One region of the Rhodoplanes sp. P11 genome, then DNA from elsewhere that is predicted to be linked to it. Evidence: predicted binding sites of a transcription regulator. Region 1 holds the regulator's gene; the other holds the start of a gene.
The links. Region 1 encodes PhoB, which activates phosphate uptake and scavenging genes when phosphate is short. Its sites were predicted from a motif close to TGTCATNNANCTGTCAT; they were not measured.

Region 2: the regulator PhoB is predicted to act here: its motif matches at 3,088-3,104, upstream of ACFQUV_RS16625 (YbhN family protein).

What each region holds. Positions count from the first base shown of each region.
Region 1 is NZ_CAXWGY010000016.1:594,767-602,388, reverse strand. It holds gene ACFQUV_RS14490 (plastocyanin/azurin family copper-binding protein) at 1-367, opposite strand, end outside; gene ACFQUV_RS14485 (multicopper oxidase family protein) at 379-1,782, opposite strand; gene ACFQUV_RS14480 (TolC family protein) at 1,799-3,286, opposite strand; gene ACFQUV_RS14475 (hypothetical protein) at 3,283-3,516, opposite strand; gene ACFQUV_RS14470 (hypothetical protein) at 3,672-4,289, opposite strand; gene phoB (phosphate regulon transcriptional regulator PhoB) at 4,383-5,084, opposite strand; gene phoU (phosphate signaling complex protein PhoU) at 5,143-5,856, opposite strand; gene pstB (phosphate ABC transporter ATP-binding protein PstB) at 5,933-6,766, opposite strand; gene pstA (phosphate ABC transporter permease PstA) at 6,763-7,602, opposite strand; gene pstC (phosphate ABC transporter permease subunit PstC) at 7,607-7,622, opposite strand, start outside.
Region 2 is NZ_CAXWGY010000017.1:461,431-469,052, reverse strand. It holds gene ACFQUV_RS16645 (metal-sulfur cluster assembly factor) at 42-440, shown strand; gene ACFQUV_RS16640 (DUF2249 domain-containing protein) at 451-693, shown strand; gene ACFQUV_RS16635 (hypothetical protein) at 764-1,894, shown strand; gene ACFQUV_RS16630 (glycosyltransferase family 1 protein) at 1,860-2,915, opposite strand; gene ACFQUV_RS16625 (YbhN family protein) at 3,168-4,259, shown strand; gene ACFQUV_RS16620 (hypothetical protein) at 4,281-4,613, opposite strand; gene ACFQUV_RS16615 (DctP family TRAP transporter solute-binding subunit) at 4,895-5,929, shown strand; gene ACFQUV_RS16610 (TRAP transporter small permease) at 6,112-6,648, shown strand; gene ACFQUV_RS16605 (TRAP transporter large permease) at 6,800-7,622, shown strand, end outside.

The sequences.
Region 1 (7,622 bases):
CCCGTCCCTTGGGGGCGAGACGGCGGGCATTGGGGTCGTCGTGCTCCATGTCGGGGTTCTTCCGCATCGACTCGCCATGGGCGAGGTTCTCGGCGAGCGTGCCGACCACCATCTCGTGGTCGAGCTCGCCCTCGTTGCGGATGACGAAACGGATCTGCTCGCCCTTGCGGACGGCGACCCGGTTCGGCACGAACTCCATCCGGCCGTCGGACTCGCGCATGACGATCTCGACGACACGCGAGGATCGCTTCGGGCTGCCGGGCTCGCCATACGCCCGCGCCGCGCCGTGGCCCGGATCGGCGAGCGCCGGCACCGGCGGCGTCAGGGTGAGGGCCGCGAGAGCGACCAACAGGCTTCGTGTCAGCATGGCGGTTCTCCTCAGTGGTTGTGGTGGCCGGAGCGGCCGCGCGGCTTCACCACCTTGACGTCGACGGCGGGATCGGCGGCGGGCTTGCCGGCGCCCGCCGGGGCACGGTCGGCGCTGCGCTCCGGGCCCTTCCACTCGAACGCCACGGTGCCCTCGGGGTGCTTGAACCAGCCCGGGTCCTTGTAGTCGCCGCGGGCGAGGCCCTCGCGCACCTTGACGACCGAGAACATGCCGCCCATCTCGACCGCCCCGAACTGGGCGAAGCCGGACATCATCGGCAGCGTGTTCTCGGGCAGCGGCATCTCCATCTCGCCCATGTCGGCCATGCCGGCCGAGCCCATCGGCATGTAGTCGGGCATCAGGCGGCGGATCTTCTTGGCGACCTCCTTCTTGTCGACGCCGATGAAGTTGCGCAGCGAATGCCCCATCGCGTTCATGGTGTGGTGGGCCTTGTGGCAGTGGATCGCCCAGTCGCCCGGCGCGTCGGCGACGAAGTCGAAGGCGCGCATCTGCCCCACCGCGCAGTCGATCGTCGTCTCGGGCCACGCCGCTTCTTCCGGCACCCAGCCGCCGTCCGTGCACGACACCTTGAAGTCGTAGCCGTGCATGTGGATCGGGTGGTTGGTCATGGTCAGATTGCCGAAGCGGATGCGCACCCTGTCGCCCTTGCCGACGACCAAGTGGTCGATGCCCGGCCACACCCGGCTGTTCCAGGTCCACAGGTTGAAGTCGGTCATCTCGGCGACGCGCGGCACGTACGAGCCCGGCTCGATGTCGTAGCTCGCCATCAGGAAGACGAAGTCGCGGTCGACGCGGCGGAATGCCGGGTCCTTCGGATGGGCGACCAGGAAGCCCATCATGCCCATCGCCATCTGCACCATCTCGTCGGCGTGGGGGTGATACATGAAGGTGCCGCTCTTGCGGATCTCGTACTCGTACACGAAGGTCTGGCCCGGCTTGATCTGCGGCTGGGTGAGGCCGCCGACGCCGTCCATGCCGTTCGGCAGCAGCATGCCGTGCCAATGGATGGTGGTGTGCTCGGGCAGCTTGTTGGTGACGAAGATGCGCACCTTGTCGCCTTCGACCACCTCGATCGTCGGACCCGGCGACTGGCCGTTGTAGCCCCACAGATGCGCCACCATGCCCGGCGCGAACTCGCGCACCACCGGCTCGGCGACCAGGTGGAACTCCTTCCAGTCGCCGTTCATCCGCCACGGCAGCGTCCAGCCGTTGAGGGTGACCACCGGCTGGTAGTCAGGGCCGGTGGTGGGCACCAGCGGCGGCTGCATGGCGGGCGACGTCATGGTCGGCGCCTCCGGAATCGACGCCGCCTGGACGCGACCCGACACGGTGCCGGCCCCGATCAGGGCCGCGGCCCCGGACGCGCCGAGAAAGTTTCGTCGAGAGAACGTCATGGGTCTGTCCTCCTGATCAGTCGCCGTCGCCGCCGGCGACCGCCTGCGGTCCGGGCACTGCGCCGGCCGTCGCGATCGTGGTGCCGATACCGACGCTTCCGCCGCTCACTCCACCGCCGATGATGGCGCACTGGAAGTCGATGCCGGCGATGAAGAAGTCGCGCTTGGCGGCGATCGCGGCGACGTTGCTCTGGATGCTCTCGCGGGCCGTGGTCAGCAGCTCGAACACGTCGATCAGCATGCCGTTGTATTCGAGCTGCACCTGCTCGTTGATGGTGCGGCGGAGCGGCAGGATGCGGGTCTGATAGAGCGTCGCGATGTCGTGGCTGGCCCGGTAGGTCAGGTAGGCGGCGCGGGCCTCCGAGCGGACGTCGACAGCCTTCTCGATCAGCCGGTTGACGCCGTCGCGGTAGATGTCGGCCGCGGCCCGCACGTTGGACTCGCCGAGATCGAACAGCGGCACCTGGAGCTCGACCTCGAAGCCGCGCGACACCCTGCGCGGCTCCAATGGCGCAGCGCGGTCGCGCGACTCGGAGCGCCGTCCGGACGCACTGAGAATCGAGATGAAGCGGGTCGCGTCGGTGAGTCCGTAGGCGCGGGCGACGGCGTCCAGCTCGAGCCGCGCCGCGATCAGATCGACCCGTTGGCGGACCGCGGCCTCCTCGGCCTGCTGGACAGTCTGGATTCGCGGCATAGCCGGCAGGCGGCCGGGCAGCCGGAAGTCCAGATCGGAGCCCCACAGACCCATCAGCCGCGTCAGCGCCTCGCGCTCGGTGCCGGCCCGCAGCCGCGCCTGGGCGAGTGCATTTGACACCTCGGCATAGAAGGCGCCGGCACGGGCCTGATCGAGCTTCTTGGCCTCGCCGGTCCCGCCCAGCTTGCGCATCAGGTCGGCGGCCGCATCGGCGGACAGACGCGCCTGCTCCAGGAACGTCACCGTCTCGCGGGCGGCGACCGCCCGGTAGTAGGCCCGCCGCGTCTCGGCGGCGAGCCGAAAGGTCGCCTCGATGGCGCGCTGGCGATCGGCCTCGAACTGCGAACGGGCGATCTCGGTGCGCAGCGGCAGGGTGATCAGCGCCAGCACGTTGGCGACCACGCGGCGCTCGATCTCCAGCTCGCTGCCGGTGGTGGTGCGGCTGAAGCCGAACGCCGGGTTCGGCGGCAGGCTCGCCTGCACGAACTCGGCCTCGGAGACGCCGAGTGCGTTGTAGGCGGTTTGCAGGCCGCGATTGTTGAGCAGCGCGATCTGGACCGCGCGGTCGGCATCCAGCGGCCGGCTCAGCAGGGCGTCCACACGCGAGCGGGCGTAGGCGGCCGCCGCCGGCGAGTCGATCTTGACGGCCTCCATGCCGATCGACTGGCCGACCCGTCCGGCGACCGGCCCCATGGCCCCGTCGGGCGAGAAGTAGACGCAGCCGCCGAGGGTGCTCGATGCGAGCACGAGGGCGACGAGCCGCCGCGGCGGCGTCGGCCGGGGGCCGACCATGCGAGCGGCCGGCGTCATCGGTGGCCTCCCGCTCCGGACTTCGGCTTCGGTGCGACCTGCTGGTTCTGCTCCGCCCAGGGCTTCGGGTCGATCGGACGGTAGTCGACGGTGCCGGCCGTCACCGACCGATAGCGTGTCGGCGCCACCGGCACGTCGGGATCGGCAGGATCGAGCCCCACCGCCATCGGGGGAGGGACCGAGCATGCGGACAGGATGGCCGACAGTGCGGCCAGCACGGCGATCTTCATGGAAAGCAACCTCGATGTCGGTCCCGGTCACCGGACATCCGGGGGCGCGCCGGCAACGATGCGAGCCGCATCGTCGCCGGAGCCGGCGGACAACCCGAGAACGGACAGGGAGAGCGGAGCCGATGGTCGCGTCGCCCCGACGGGGCGGACGGCGACTAGCAGTCGGTCGATCTCGGCGGACGATCGAGGCGCACCGCGAGCGACTTTTCGAAGCCGAGGTCGGGCGGTGACGGATCGGCAGCAGCGGTCAGCAGCATCATGGCCGTGACCGGAACGACGGGCGGGAGCGTCGCATGACAGGTGGCGGCGCCGCAGCAGGGGCCGTTCGGCGTGCTGTGCGGGGCCGCCGGGTCGCAGCCGCCGGCTGCGTCGGCTGTCGCGTGACACGACAACGCTGCCGAGGCGGAACGCTGGAGGCCGTCCTCGCTATCGTGCTCCTGCGCATCTCCGGAATGCGTGCCGGACTCGTCACGATCGGACAGCGTCTGCCCGGCATGCGAGTGCCGAGCATGATGCGACGTCGTATTCACATGATGATGGGCGGCGACGCCGATGGTCATGCCGGTCCTGATGATGCCGGTCGGCAGCTCCTGGGCCGACAATGCCCATCCCAGGCCCGCCGTGACAACGGCGAGCAACGTGACGAGCACGAAGCCGGGATAAGCGCGTCGCATCATGTTAAGTGAATATACGGATTGCGCCCCCGGAGGCAAGACGAACGGCGTCGATTGCTGCGAGGTCCCGGCGCGGTGTCGCGTGGAGACAACACGCACAGGTGCTTGAGCACCGGGCCGGGTGCGATCTTGCCGTTTCTCACGTCGACGCGCCTGTCCGGCGACAGCCCGCTGCATTGCACAGCGTGCCGATCAGGCGTCCGCACCGTAGCGGTCGTTGAGCGCGTAGCCGGCACCGCGCACGGTGCGGATCGGGTCGGAGCGCTGGCCCCGGTTGAGCGCCTTGCGCAGGCGGCCGACATGGACGTCGACGGTGCGCTCGTCGATGTAGACGTCGCGGCCCCACACCCGATCGAGAAGCTGCTCGCGCGAGAACACGCGGCCGGGATTCTCCATCAGGAATTCCAGCAGGCGGAACTCGGTCGGTCCGAGCGGCACGTCGCGCCCGCCGCGCGACACCCGCTTCTTCTCGCGGTTGAGCTCGATGTCGCCGGCGACGAGCACCGAGGCGACGCGCTCCGGCTTGGTGCGGCGCAGCAGCGCCCGGATGCGGGCGATCAGCTCGGGCACCGAGAACGGCTTGACGATGTAGTCGTCGGCCCCGGTGGCGAGGCCGCGCACCCGCTCGCCCTCCTCGCCGCGCGCCGTCAGCATGATGACCGGGAGCTGCTGGGTCTCGGTGCGCCCGCGCAGCCGGCGGATCAGCTCGATGCCCGACAGGCCCGGCAGCATCCAGTCGACGATGGCGAGATCGGGCGGGTTCTCCTTGAGGCGGAGATCGGCGTCGTCGCCGCGTCCGGCGGCGTCGACCGCATAGCCTTCGGCCTCGAGGTTGTAGCGCAGCAGCAGCGTCAGCGGCTCCTCGTCCTCGACGATCAGGATTCGTGCGGCCATCCGATGTGGTTCCTCTCGGGGGATCGCCGTCGCGACGAGGCGCGCGACGGTGACGGGGTCAGGCGTCGAACGGCACCACGGTGCTGGACGTGGTGTCGCCCTTCGGCCGCTCGTCGGCGAGGGCGCGGCCCTCGATCATGTAGTAGACCGTCTCGGCGATGTTGGTGGCGTGGTCGCCCATCCGCTCGATGTTCTTGGCGCAGAACAGGAGGTGGATGCAGATGCCGATGTTGCGCGGGTCCTCCATCATGTAGGTCAGGAGCTCGCGGAACAGCGAGTTGTTGACGGCGTCGACGCCCTCGTCGGCCCGCCACACGCCGATCGCCTTGGCGAGGTCGCGGCGCGCATAGGCGTCGAGCACGTCCTTGATCTGCGACAGCACCAGCTCGGTCATGTGCTCGACGCCGCGCATCACCTTCTGGGTGAGGAACTCGCTGTCGAGCGCCACCACCCGCTTGGCGATGTTCTTGGCGAGATCGCCGATCCGCTCGAGGTCGTTGGAGATCCGCAGCGAGCCGACCACCTCGCGCAGGTCGACCGCCATCGGCTGCCGGCGCGCGATGGTGAGGATCGCCCGCGCCTCGACCTCGCGCTGGAGGACGTCGATGCGGGTGTCGCCGGCGATGACACGCTGGGCCACGGTGAGGTCGCGGCGCGACAGCGCGTCGACGGCGTCGACGATCTGCTGCTCGGCGAGCCCGCCCATCTCGGCGACCATGCGGCCGAGCTCTTGCAGGTCGCTGTCGAACGCCTTGTGCGTGTGGTCCATCATGGACGTCACCCTTCCTGATCTTGGCCGGGACGCGGTGTCGGGAACCGGGTCGGGGCGGGGCCGGTGGGAGCGGCGGTCAGCCGAACCGTCCGGTGATGTAGTCCTGGGTCCGCGGGTCGACCGGCGAGGTGAACATCTTGCTGGTGGTGTCGAACTCGACCAGCTCGCCGAGATACATGAACGCCGTGTAGTCGGAGACGCGGGCCGCCTGCTGCATGTTGTGGGTCACGATGGCGATCGTGTAGTCGGTCTTCAGCTCGTCGATCAGCTCCTCGATCTTGGCGGTCGAGATCGGGTCGAGAGCCGAGCAGGGCTCATCGAGCAGGATCACCTCCGGCTGCACCGCGACCGTACGGGCGATGCACAGGCGCTGCTGCTGGCCGCCCGAGAGGCTGAGCCCGTTGGCCGAAAGCTTGTCCTTCACCTCGTTCCACAGGGCGGCGCGCTTGAGCGCCTGCTCGACGCGGCCGTCCATCTCGGATTTCGGCAGCGGCTCGTAGAGTCGGATGCCGAAGGCGATGTTCTCGTAGATCGACATCGGGAACGGCGTCGGCTTCTGGAACACCATCCCGACGCGCGCTCGCAGCAGGTTGAGGTCCTGCTTGGCGTCCAGGATGTTGTTGCCGTCGAGCAGCACCTCGCCCTCGGCCCGCTGGTTCGGGTAGAGGTCGTAGATGCGGTTGAGGATGCGCAGCAGGGTCGACTTGCCGCAGCCGGACGGGCCGATGAACGCAGTGACGCGCCGGGCGTAGAGCGAGACCGAGATGCTCCTCAGGGCGCGGTTGTCGCCGTAGTAGAAATCGACGTTCCGGATGGCGACCTTCTCGTCGGCGTCCGCCAGGGCGGCGCGCGCCGCGACGACCGGAGCCGGAACCGTGTTCGATCCGTGGGACAGGCCGGTGGAGCTCATGAATTGGTCCTCGTGGCCGAGAGGGCGCGCGCCGAGATCGACAGCGCGAGCACCGCGAAGGTGATGATCAGGGCGCCGGCCCAGGCGAGCTTCTGCCAGTCCGGATAGGGGCTCATGGCGAACTGGAAGATCACCACCGGCAGGCTCGCCAGCGGCTGCGTCATGTCGGCCGAGAAGAACTGATTGTTCAGGGCCGTGAACAGCAGCGGCGCGGTCTCGCCGCTGATCCGCGCGATCGCCAGCAGGATGCCGGTGACGATGCCGGCGCGCGCCGCCCGGTACGACACGTTGGCGATGACATGCGAGCGCGGCAGGCCGAGCGCGGTGGCCGCCTCGCGCAGCTCCTTCGGCACCGTCAGCAGCATGTCCTCGGTGGTGCGCACCACCACCGGCACCACCAGCACGGCGAGCGCCAGCGAGCCGGCGATGCCGGAGAAGTGGCCGAGCGGCCGTACCACCACCTCGTAGATGAACAGGCCGACCACGATCGAGGGGGCGCTGAGCAGGATGTCGTTGATGAAGCGCACCACGCTGGTCAGCATCGAGTAGCGGCCATACTCGGCCATGTAGGTGCCGGCCAGGATGCCGATCGGCGTGCCGATGGCGACCGCCACGCCCGACATCATCAGGCTGCCGACGATCGGGTTGAGCAGGCCGCCGGCGCTGCCGGGCGGCGGCGTCATCTCGGTGAACACCGCCACCGACAGGCTGCCGAAGCCGTTCCACAGCAGGGCGCCGAGCACCAGTACCAGCCAGCCGAGACCGATCACGGTGGCGACGACCGACAGCGTCATCACCACACTGTTGGCGAAGCGGCGACGTCGATAGAGCATCATGGCGTCACCCGATCTTCCGT
Region 2 (7,622 bases), on a different contig from region 1:
CTGTTTGTGCCCGGGCAAAGACGGCCCCGGCCGGCGCCGCCATGGTCACCTCGTACCGCGAGGGCTTCCCCATGACGTCACCCGACACCATCACCGAGCGGCCGGACACCGGCCTCGACGCCGACGGCCTCGATGCCGACGTGCTGGACTGCCTCCAATCGGTGATCGACCCCGAGGTCGGCCTCAGCGTCGTCGATCTCGGGCTCGTCTACGGGGCCCGCCGCTCCCCGGGTGCGGTCGAGGTGGACCTGACGCTCACGGCGCGCGCCTGCCCGCTCGGCGAGATGATCATGGACGACGCCCGCGACGCGCTGGCATCGCGCTTCCCGGACGTGCCCCGCATCGACGTGGCGCTCGTGTTCGATCCGCCCTGGACTCCCGACCGCATCACCGAGCACGGCCTCGCCCAGCTCGGCCACCCGCCCCGCGCCACCCGATGAGCATGACCCGATGAGCACCACGACCGAGACCGAGATCGACGTCCGCGCCCTGCCGCCCGGCTCCTGCCGCAACGTGATCTTCCGGGCGATCGCCGATCTCGGCGACGCCACCGCCCTGGTGGTGGCCGCCCCGCACGATCCGGCGCCGCTGCGCGAGTATCTCGCGGTGGCGCATCCGGACGAGTTCGACTGGACCTATGTGGAGCAGGGCCCCGATGTCTGGCGCGTCCGTATCAGCCGCGTCGCCGGCTGAGACCTCGGCGGCCACGGTGGTGCACGCCCCCGCCCCCTCGCCCGCCCCTCCACCCGCCGCCGCGAGCCGGATGCGGCTGCGTCTCGGCTTCCTCGGGCTCGGCGCGCTCGCCATGCTGACCGGCCTCTACGGCGGCCTGTGGCGGCTCGGCCTCGACCTGCCGCACGGATCGTCGCTCGCCGAGCTGCACGGCGCGCTCCTGATCTGCGGCCTGTTCGGCACCGTGATCGGGCTCGAACGGGCGGTGGCACTCGGCCGCGACTGGGCCTTCCTGGCGCCCGGCCTGTCCGGGCTCGGCACCCTGCTGATGCTGTCCGGCGCGCCGCTCGCCGGCGCCGTCGCCTATGCGCTCGCCGCCGCGATCCTCCTCGCTGCCACCTCGACGATCGCGGCGGCGCAGCCGGCGGTGTTCACCGGCACCCTCGTGGCCGGTGCGCTCGCCTGGCTCACCGGGACGGTGCTGTGGCTCTCCGGCAGCACCGTCCCGGAGGTCGCCGGCTGGTGGCTCGGCTTCCTGATCCTCACCATCGCGGGCGAGCGGCTGGAGCTGGGCCGGCTGATGGCGGTGAAGCGGGGCAGCGAGGCGCTGTTCCTGCTCGGTGTGGCGCTGATCGCGGCCGGCGCCCACAACGGCCTGACCAGCCCGAACGGCGCCCCCCTCTACGGCTTCGCTCTGCTGGTCCTCACCGCCTGGCTGATCCGTCACGACGTGGTCCGCCACACGGTGCGCCAGGCCGGGCAGACCCGCTTCATGGCGGTCTGCATGATCGCCGGCTATGTCTGGCTCGGTGCCGCCGGGGCGCTGCTGCTCGCCATGCCGCCGGCCGAGACGGCATTCGGCTACGACGCGGCGCTGCATGCCGTGCTGATCGGCTTCGTGTTCTCCATGGTGTTCGGCCACGCGCTGATCATCTTGCCGGCGGTGGCGCGGGTGCGCATCGCCTACCGGCCGGCCCTGTACGGGCCGCTGGTGCTGCTGCATGCCGCCGTGCTGCTGCGGGTCGCCGGCGACGTTCTGGCGTGGCAGCCGGGCCGCGCCTGGAGCGGGCCGCTGACGCTCGTGGCGCTCCTCGGCTTCGTCGGGCTGATCGTCGGCGGCATCGTCCGCCGCCCGCGGCGAAGCGACGCGCGCACCACCGCTACTGCGCCCGCGCCCGCCGCGCCGGTCACGCCCGGACCAGCCGCGAATCGCGGCCGCTGACGCGGCGACCACTGCCGCGCGCGACGCCCGCCCGCTCCAGATTGCCGAGGAAGCGGCGGGCGCTCTCCTCCCAGGTCAGCGTCATCGCATAGGCCCGGCAGGCCGCCCGCGGCAGCGCCGCGGCGGCCAGGCAGGCGGCGCGCAGGTCGTCGTCGAGCGCCGCCACCGGGGCATCGCCGACGACGTCGCGGGTCGCCGCCACCGGAAAGCCGGCGACCGGCAGGCCGCTCGCCAGCGCCTCCAGCAGCACCAGCCCGAAGGTGTCGGTGCGGCTCGGGAACACGAACACGTCGGCGGCCGCGTAGACGGCGGCGAGCTCCTCGCCGTGCCGCTCGCCGAGGAAATGCACGTCCGGATGCCGGGCCTGGAGCGCCGCCCGGGCCGGGCCGTCGCCGACCACCACCTTGCTGCCCGGCAGGTCGAGCGCCAGGAAGGCCGCGACGTTCTTCTCCACCGCCAGCCGGCCGACACCGAGAAACACCGGGCGCGGCAGGCCGAGATCGGCGCCGGGCCGCGGCCGGAACAGATCGACGTCGACACCGCGTGGCCAGCGCAGCACGGTGCGGAAGCCGCGGCCCTGAAGCTCGGCGATCAGCGAGGGGGTCGCCGCCATGGTGGCCGAGCCGGCATTGTGGAACCAACGCAGCCAGCTCCAGGTGACGTCGGCCGGGATCGGCCAGCGCGCCGCCGCATAGTCGGCGAGGCGGGTGTGAAAGCTGGTGGTGAAGCGCCGGCCGGAGCGCCGGCAATGGCGGCGGGCGAGGTGCCCGATCGGGCCTTCGGTCGCGATGTGGACGACGTCGGGCGCAGCCGCCTCGATCCGCCGCGCCACCGCGCCGGGCGGCGGCACCGCCAGGCGGATCGACGGATAGCTCGGCAGCGCCACCGTGCGCATCCCCTCCGGTGTGAGGAAATCGACCGAGGCGCCGAGCCCCGCGGCCGCCGCGGCCAGGGATTGCAGGGTGCGGACGACGCCGTTGACCTGCGGGTGCCAGGCATCGGTGGCGATCAGGATGCGCATGGTCCGCCCCGGTCCGTTCGTCCTCCGAGTCCCGCCCGTCCTCCGGGCCCCGCTCGTCGCTGCCGCATCGCCGCTCTCCCGCTCGGTCTGGTCTATGACGCGGCCTTGACGGGACCATGACGCAGGCACCGCCCGTGACGCGGGCCGGCAACCGTGCTAGGTCGTGCGCCCCTGTCGTGTCTCTGTCGCACGGCTGTGAAAAACCCGGACCCGGTGGGCGCGAGGCGCCCGGCCGGGCCGAAAGACGCGCGTGTGACCAAAGCCTTGCTGACGCCGAACCCAGAGCCTCGCGACGACGCGCCGACGTCCGGAGACGACGAGGCCGCACCTGATGCGGCATCGGCCCCGGTCGGCAGCGGCCGGGGCCGCTTGCAGCGGATCGGGGCATGGGTCGGCGGCATCCGCTGGAATCGGGTCGGCGCCGTGGTGGCGGTCGCCATCATCGCGGTGTCGATGGTGGTGCTCTACAATGTGCTCAGCGACATCGCGCTCGACGAGATCCGCACCGGCCTGACCAACATCCCGCCGGAGAATCTCGTCCGCGCCGCCCTGTTCGTGGCGATGGCCTACGCGACGCTGACCCTCTACGACTGGTTCGCGCTGCGCACCATCGGGGTCCGCCACATCCCCTACCGGGTGGCCGCGATGGTGAGCTTCACCAGCTACACCATCGGCCACAATATCGGGGCCACCGCCTTCTCGGCCGGCGCCATCCGCTGGCGCATCTACTCGTCCTGGGGCCTCGGCATCGTCGACGTGGCCAAGATCTGCTTCGTCGCCGGCCTCACCTTCTGGCTCGGCAACCTGGCGGTGCTCGGCATCGCCATGGTGTACGATCCGGCCGCGGTGAGCGCCGTCGACCAGCTCGCCCCGGCCGTCAACCGGATCATCGGGGTGGCGCTGCTGGTCGGCCTTGCCGCCTGGGTGGCCTGGGTGTGGGGCAAACCGCGGCGGCTCGGCCGCAACACCTGGACGGTGCAGCTTCCCGGCGGCCGATCGACGCTGTTGCAGATCGGCATCGGCATCACCGACCTGACCTGCTGCGCGCTCGCCATGTACATGCTGGTGCCGGCGACACCGCCGATCCACTTCTTCACCCTGGCGGGGGTGTTCATCGCCGCCACCCTGCTCGGCTTCGCCAGCCATGCGCCGGGCTCGATCGGCGTGTTCGACGCCGCCATGCTGGTCGGCCTGCCCTTCTTCGACAAGGAGGAGCTGATCGCCGGCCTGCTGATCTTCCGGCTGATGTACTTCATCGTGCCGTTCGCCTGCTCGCTCACCATCATCGGCATCCGCGAGGTGGTGCTGTCGATCCGCCGCAAGCGCGAGCTGGACGCGCCCTGAGCCTGCGGCGCGAGGCCGCCGTCAGGCGCGCGGAAAGGTCAGGTCGGGCCGGTCGAGCACCGGCAGCGGCCATTCGGCCGGCGGCGGCAGCGGACCGGTGAGCACCGCCCGCGGGATCTCGGGCCGCAAGATCCAGTCGAAGCTGCGGGCGCCGAGTCGACCGCCCTTCTTCAGCGGCAGCCCCTCGATGCACACCATGCGCTCCGGCCGCATCACCGCCGCGTCGTCCTCCTCGATCCAGGTCGGGACCAGCCACAGCTTGTCATCGTGACGCACCGCCGCACATTGCGCGAGCGACTTATCCTCCCTGAACTTCACGATGACCGAATAGATCGTCTCGTCGCGTCCCGGCATCCCGCCCCCATGCATGCTCGCCCGACACCGGCCTCGCCCGGCGCCAACACCGGCCCGGCACCATACCGGGCCGGCCCGGCGGGCGCGACCGAACCTTCGGCGACCCGGACCGGGCTGCGGCCACTTTCGCCTGGAACTGGTACCCCGCTCCGCGTATGACGGCTCCGCGCCCTCCGAGCCTCGATCCGATTGCATTGGCGGCCGCGCCGCGCAACAAAGTGCCACGACGGCCCGCCCCGCCCGGCGCGGATGCCTACGCCCGAACCACCAGGAGACATTTCATGACCAAGCGACTGCTCGCAGCGCTGGCGGCCGGTGTCGCCATCGCCCTCGCGGCGGCCCCGACGCTGCCCGCCGCCGCCCAGACCTACAAGGCCGAGTACAAGATCTCGACGGTGCTGGGCGCGCCCTTCCCGTGGGGCGTGTCGGCGCAGCGCTGGGCCGACCTGGTCAAGGAGCGCTCGAACGGCCGCATCGTCATGAAGGTCTATCCGGGCGCCCAGCTGGTCGGCGGCGACCAGACCAAGGAATTCACCGCCATGCGCCAGGGCGTCATCGATATGGCGGTCGGCTCGACCATCAACTGGTCGCCCCAGGTGGCGGAGCTGAACCTGTTCGCCCTGCCGTTCCTGATGCCCGACCACAAGGCGCTGGACGCCATCACGGGCGGCGAGGCCGGCAAGAAGCTGTTCGACATCGTCGCCGCCAAGGACGTGATCCCGCTCGCCTGGGGCGAGAACGGATTTCGCGAGGTGTCCAACTCCAAGCGCGATGTGAAGACCCCGGCCGACCTCAAGGGGCTCAAGATCCGGGTGGTCGGCTCGCCGCTGTTCAACGAGACCTTCACGGCGCTCGGCGCCAACCCGACCCAGATGAGCTGGGCCGACGCCCAGCCCGCGCTGTCGACCGGCGCGGTCGACGGCCAGGAGAACCCGATCACCGTCTACGTGGCGGCGAAGCTCAACACCGTCGGGCAGAAGCACCTGACTCTGTGGGGCTACGTCGCCGACCCGCTGATCTTCGCTGTGTCGAAGCCGGTGTGGGACACCTTCTCGGCCGAGGACCAGAAGCTCTTGCGCGAGACCGCCGCCGAGGCCGGCCAGTACGGCAAGGAGCTGGCCCGCAAGGGCATCACCGAGGAGGACCCGTCCACCCTCAAGGCCATCGAGGCGCTCGGCGTCACCGTCACCCGGCTCACCCCCGAGGACCAGAAGGCGTTCCAGGCCGCCACCAAGCCGGTCTACGACAAGTGGAAGGCGCGCATCGGCGTCCCGCTGGTCGAGGCCGCCGAGAAGGCGGTGGGGGAGAGGAAGTGAGACTGTCGATCCTCGTGTCCCGGGCGCGAGGCATCACGGCGCGATGCGCCGTGATGCCTGCGGACCCGGGACCCATCTGCCTCGAACAGGAACTGGGTCCCGCATCTGCGGTGTATCACGCGCGCTGCGCGCCCATGATTCACCGCGTGCGGGACACGAGGCCGTGCTGAACCAAGCCCGCCATGTCCTCCGAACCCGACCCGCTGATCGCCCCCAAGGACCCGCCGGTGCGGGTGCCGCTGTCGATCGAGAAGGTGCTGGCCGCGGCCGCCATGGCGGCCTTGTGCCTGATCACCCTCGGCAACGTGATCGCGCGCTATCTCACCAACTACTCCTTCGCGTTCACCGAGGAGTTCTCGATCGCCCTGATGGTGGTGGTTACGCTGCTCGGGGCCGGCATCGCCACCGCGGCCGACCGCCAGATCCGCATCGTGTTCTTCGCCGGCCTGCTGCCGCCCCGCGGACGGCGCGCCGCCGAGGTGATCGCGACGCTCGCCACCATCGTGATGTTCGGCCTCCTGGTCTGGCTCGGCACCCGGCTGGTGTGGGACGAGTACCGCTTCGAGGTGACGTCGCCCGGGCTCGGCGAGCCGCAGTGGATCTACACCGCCGCCCTGCCGCTGCTGTCGCTCGCGGTGATCGGCCGCGCCATCGGCCACCTCGTCCGCGTGCTGCGCTCGCGCGACACGCCGCCGCACGATCCGATCGAGCCCTTGTGATGATCGTTCTGACCCCGGCCACAGTCTCCGCTCATTCCCCCGCAAGCGGGAATCCAGTTTCGTCGTGCGGCCCCTGGGTCCCCGCATTCGCGGGGACGAGCGGACAACACACGGCACGTCGGCTCGCGACACTCCTCTTCGTGAGCCCGCCATGACCGCGGCCGTCCTCTTCCTCGGCTTCCTCGTCCTGTTCGTGCTCGGCACGCCGGTCGCGGTGGCGCTCGGGCTCGCCGGCTGCCTCGCCATCTGGATCGCCGATCTCGGCCTCCTCAGCGTGCCCACCAACGCCTACACCGGCATCGCCAAGTACCCGCTCCTCGCCGTGCCGATGTTCGTTCTGGTCGGGGCGATCTTCGACCGCTCGGGCGTGGCGCTGCGGCTCGTCAACTTCGCCACCGTGCTGGTCGGCCGACGGCCCGGCGCGCTCGCCGCCGTCACCGTGATGGTGAGCATGTTCCTGGGCGGCATCTCCGGGTCCGGCCCCGCCAATGCGGCCGCGGTCGGCGGCGCCATGATCGGAGCGCTGTCGCGCGCCGGCTATCCGCGCGCCTTCTCGGCCAGCGTGATCGGCGCCGCGGCGGCGACCGACATCCTGATCCCTCCGTCGATCGCGCTGATCATCTACAGCGTGCTGGTGCCGCAGGCGTCGGTGCCGGCGCTGTTCGCGGCCGGCATGATCCCCGGGATTCTCGCCGGTCTCGCCCTGATGGGGCCGATCTTCTGGATGTCGAAGACGCACGGCTTCGGGCTCGCCGAGAAGGATCTGCCGCGGCCGCCCTTCTGGGCGTCGCTGCGCGAGGCCATGTGGGGCCTGATGGCGCCGGTGCTGATCCTCGGCGGCATGCGGGCCGGCTGGTTCACGCCCACCGAGGCGGCCGTGATGGCCGTCGTCTACGGCCTGTTCGTCGGCTTCGTGATCTACCGCACCCTGACGCTGCGCGACCTCTACGAGATGTTCGTCGAGGCGGCCGAGA